DNA from 2 places in the Shinella sp. GW835-FHT14H05 genome. Region 1 is predicted to be linked to the other one. Evidence: riboswitches for the same ligand, from Rfam matches in the RefSeq annotation. Region 1 holds a riboswitch; the other holds the start of a gene.
The links. A riboswitch is a leader RNA that binds a small molecule or an ion and turns the genes downstream of it on or off. The one in region 1 is predicted to bind cobalamin.
Positions count from the first base shown of each region.

Region 2: linked by a shared signal. The riboswitch ahead of fdhA (formaldehyde dehydrogenase, glutathione-independent) and the one ahead of AC1Q6Z_RS05995 (CbtB domain-containing protein) in region 1 are both predicted to bind cobalamin.

Region 1 is NZ_JBXAFY010000001.1:1,219,295-1,221,487, forward strand. Features, by position in the region: gene AC1Q6Z_RS05990 (peptidoglycan-binding domain-containing protein) at 1-434, shown strand, start outside; cobalamin riboswitch at 506-874, shown strand; gene AC1Q6Z_RS05995 (CbtB domain-containing protein) at 922-1,098, shown strand; gene AC1Q6Z_RS06000 (CbtA family protein) at 1,111-1,899, shown strand; gene cobU (bifunctional adenosylcobinamide kinase/adenosylcobinamide-phosphate guanylyltransferase) at 1,901-2,193, shown strand, end outside.
Region 2 is NZ_JBXAFY010000010.1:119,557-121,749, reverse strand. Features, by position in the region: gene fdhA (formaldehyde dehydrogenase, glutathione-independent) at 1-979, opposite strand, end outside; cobalamin riboswitch at 1,169-1,371, opposite strand; gene metE (5-methyltetrahydropteroyltriglutamate--homocysteine S-methyltransferase) at 1,461-2,193, opposite strand, start outside.

The sequences.
Region 1 (2,193 bases):
TGACGCCGAAGCAGGAAACCGAGACGGCCATCATCGACACCGAGCGCCAGGCCATCGAGGAGCGGCCGATCGTCGATCCCCGCGAGGCCTACATGGACCGGTCGATTCGGGTGCAGGCACAGCGCTTCCTGAGCGCGCTCGGCTACAATACCTACGGCGTCGACGGCGTCTTCGGCCCGCGCACCCGCTCGGCGATCGCCGCCTGGCAGGGTTCCTCCGGCTATCGCGCCGATGGCTACCTGTCGCGTCCGCAATACCGCGCATTGCGGCAGGCCGCGCAATATGCCGAAGCCCGGCAGAACCGCCAGCGCCGCTACCAGCAGGACTACGACGTGCTCGAAGGCCCGGTCGATGGGTACTATGAAGAGCGCGAATACCGCGGCGACAGCTACTACAACGATGGCGGCGGTCTGGTGATCATTCCGGGCTATTGAGTGGGTGACGGCGGTTTCAGCACAGGCGATGCCGCTGCGGATCGATTGACTTGCGCGATGCGGAAGCATAATCATCCGGATTATTGGATGGTTCCCGGATCCGGAAACGGATCGGGGAGTAAATGGGAATGTGACGCGGCGGACCCAAATAGGGCGCTGCAATCACGGCCGACCCCGCGACTGTAGAGTGGCGAGGGACGTTCATCCGGAGGGCAGGATCTGGTGCGGGACGAAGCAATGGTGCTTCAGGCCGTGCCAGGGAGAACCCGCCGGAAAAGCCACTGGGTGGCATCGCGATAAGCCGGGGCCGGACGCCTCTTAGTCTACGAATCGTCCACCCTTTTGCGATGCGTCTACCCGGGAAGGTGAGAATGTTCCGCAGGCGTTGAAAAGCGCCGGACGCCGCGAGCCAGGAGACCTGCCAGCCGATGAGGGCATTTCGCCCGACCTGGGGAGGGGCTTCCCCAACGCCTGCACGGAGGTTGTCATGGCTGTTTCTTCAACGTCTTCTGTTACCCTTTCCGCAAACGACCGCCTTGTTGCCGGCGTTTTCGCGCTTCTGATCGGCGCTTTCCTGGTTTTCGGCGCGGGCCTCGCGAATTCGGCCGTGCTGCATGACACGGCGCACGACACCCGTCACTCCTACGGCTTTCCCTGCCACTAAGGAGTTTTTGACATGATCGTTCGTTATCTCCTGGCCGCCCTGGTGGCCGGGCTGTTCTCCGGCGTGCTGATGACAGCCGCCCAGGAGGCGCGAGTCGTGCCGCTCATTCTCCATGCGGAGGAATTCGAGGGCGGCGGCGAAACCGCGCCGGCCACCGAAGGCACCACGCCCGCTACCGATGGCGCCACGCAGACGCAGGAGCATTCTTCGCTCGGCGCCGTCCTTCTGGATGTGGCTTCGTCCTTCTCGCCGATCTCCGTCGCCTATGCCCATGAGGGCGAAGAGCACGAAGAGGGCGGTATCATGTTCGGCATGAGCCGGTTCTCCGGCACGCTGCTCGCAAACCTCGTGACCGGCTCGGGCTTTGCCCTGTTGCTCGCCGGCTTCAGCCTCGTTTCCGGCCATCCGATCACGGTGGCGAACGGTGCGCTGTGGGGGGCTGCCGGCTGGCTTGCCGTGCACATGCTGCCGGCCATCGGCCTGCCGCCGGAGCTTCCGGGCTTCCCGGCCGCCGATCTCGGCGATCGCCAAGTCTGGTGGGTTGCGACCATCGTGCTTTCCGCGGCAGGGCTCTACCTGCTCTTCCTCAAGGACGGCATCGTCGCCAAGATCGCCGGCATCGTGCTGATTGCGGCGCCGCAGGTCTACGGCGCGCCGCAGCCGGGCGACATTTCCAGCAATGTTCCGGCCGTTCTCGGTGCGGAGTTCGCCGTCGCGGCGCTCGCCACGACGCTGTTCTTCTGGATCGTGCTCGGCCTCTCGCTGGGTTTTGCCAACGAAAAGATCGCCAAGGCCGCCTGATATGGCACAGACATCGCCCGGAGCCGTCCTGGTTCTGGGCGGTGCGCGTTCCGGAAAATCCGCTTTTGCCGAAAGGCTGGTCGCCGAGACCGGCCTTTCGCGTCATTACATCGCCACCGGCCGGGCATGGGACGATGAGATGCGCCAGCGCATCGACAAACACCGCGAGGATCGCGGCGACGGCTGGCAAACCCATGAGGAGCCGCTTGCGCTCGCCACCCGCATCAGGGATGTGGCACGCCCGGACCGGGCGGTGCTCATCGATTGCCTTACGCTCTGGGTGACCAACCTGAT
Region 2 (2,193 bases), on a different contig from region 1:
CCTTCGCCCAGCCGAGGCCGAAGCGCAGCGACAGGCTACCGACCTTTGCAGCACTATCGACCGCGCCGGGGTCCTCGGTGACATAGAGGCCGGGAATGCCGATGGAGCCGGCTGCCCGCGTGATCTCCATCATCTGATTCAGCACGATGGCCGGCTGCTCGCCGCCCGCATGGCCGCGCGCCTCGAAGCCCACGGCATCGATGGCGCTGTCGACCTCGTCGGTGCCGACCACGTCGGCGATCATGTCGCCCAGCCGGTCGCTCTTGGAAAGGTCGATCGGCTCGAAGCCGACCCTTGCGGCATGCGCCAGGCGATCCTTGTTGAAATCACCGATCATCACGACCGCAGCACCGAGGATGCGCGCGGAGGCGGCCGCGGCCAAGCCGACCGGGCCGGCGCCGGCCACATAGACCGTGGAGCCGACGCCGACGCCCGCGCGCACCGCACCGTGGAAGCCCGTCGGCAGGATATCGGACAGCATGGTGAGGTCGCGGATCTTCGCCATCGCCTTGTCGCGGTCGGGGAATTTCAGGAGGTTGAAATCCGCATAAGGGATGGTGACGTAACGCGCCTGGCCGCCGATCCAGCCGCCCATGTCGACATAGCCATAGGCGCCGCCGGCGCGCGACGGGTTCACCGTCAGGCAGACGCCGGTATCCTGCGACTTGCAGCAGCGGCAGCGCCCGCAGGCGACATTGAACGGCACGGACACGATATCGCCGACCTGCAGCATCTCGACGTCGATGCCCTTCTCGATGACCTCGCCGGTGATCTCGTGGCCCAGCACGAGGCCGGGCATGGCCGTGGTGCGGCCGCGCACCATGTGCTGGTCGGAGCCGCAGATATTGGTGGAAATCACCTTGAGTATCACGCCGTGCTCGATGCGCCGGCCATCCGGCGCCTCCAGCTTGGGGTCGTCGATGTCGCGCACTTCCACCTTGCCGGGGCGCATGTAGACGACGCCTCTGTTCCTGCTCATATCCGTCTCCTCCTCAGTTGAACGCCTTTCCGGCCCGCTACTGCGCGGGCAGGATTTGCTCAGAACGCCGGCGCGCATCGCCAATGGGCGAATGCGGACCGTGTCTTTCGACGAAAGGATGGAAAAGAGGAGGAACAGGGCGGCCCGAACGAGACGCCTATTCGCCTCTCGATCGCCCACCGCAATCGGTCGAGTCTTGGGTTCAAGGCTGGTTTCCGGGCTCCAGAACCGTCCTTCCGGACACTCTCGGCGCCTTCCCAGCCTGCTTGGCCAGTGGCATTTGCCGAGATTTTGGTTCCGCTACCGTTGCGGGGGCAGCGCCGGTTTTAGACCGGCTTCCCAATTATCCATCCCGACAAAGCCGGGATGGCACCCTGAACAGGCCCAACAAACCACGCGCGGGACGAAATGACCTTCGGGAATACGACATCCTCGATAGAAGCAACGACACGGCCCGGCCTTGCGGCCGGGCCACGCGTTGTTACTGCGCCGCCCGTCGCAGTTCGGAGGCGGCTGCCACCATATTGACGAGGGCGGGCCTGACCTCCTCCCATTTGCGGGTCTTCAGGCCGCAATCGGGATTGATCCAGATCTGGCGATCCTGAAGGCGCTCGCGGGCGAGCGACAGGAGATCGGTCATCTCTTTCACCTCCGGCACCCGCGGCGAGTGGATGTCGTAGACGCCTGGGCCGATCTCGTTCGGATACTCAAAGTTCCGGAAGGCATCGAGCAGTTCCATCTTCGAGCGCGACGTCTCGATGGAAATGACGTCGGCATCCATAGCAGCGATCGCGGAGATGATGTCGTTGAACTCCGAATAGCACATGTGGGTATGGATCTGGGTACCATCCGCCACGCCGCTTGCGCAAAGGCGGAAGCATTCGACGGCCCAGTCGAGATAATGCTGCCAGTCCTTGTGGCGGAGCGGCAGGCCTTCGCGAAGCGCCGCTTCATCGATCTGGATCAGCTTCGCGCCGGCCTTTTCTAGATCGACGACCTCGTCGCGGATGGCGAGCGCGATCTGCCGGCATGTCGCGCTGCGGGCGATGTCGTCGCGCACGAAGGACCAGTTGAGGATCGTCACCGGGCCGGTCAGCATGCCCTTCACCGGCTTGTCGGTGAGGGACTGCGAATATTGCCACCAGCGCACCGTCATCGGGTTCGGCCGCGAGACGTCGCCGAAGATGATCGGCGGGCGGACGTAGCGCGAGCCG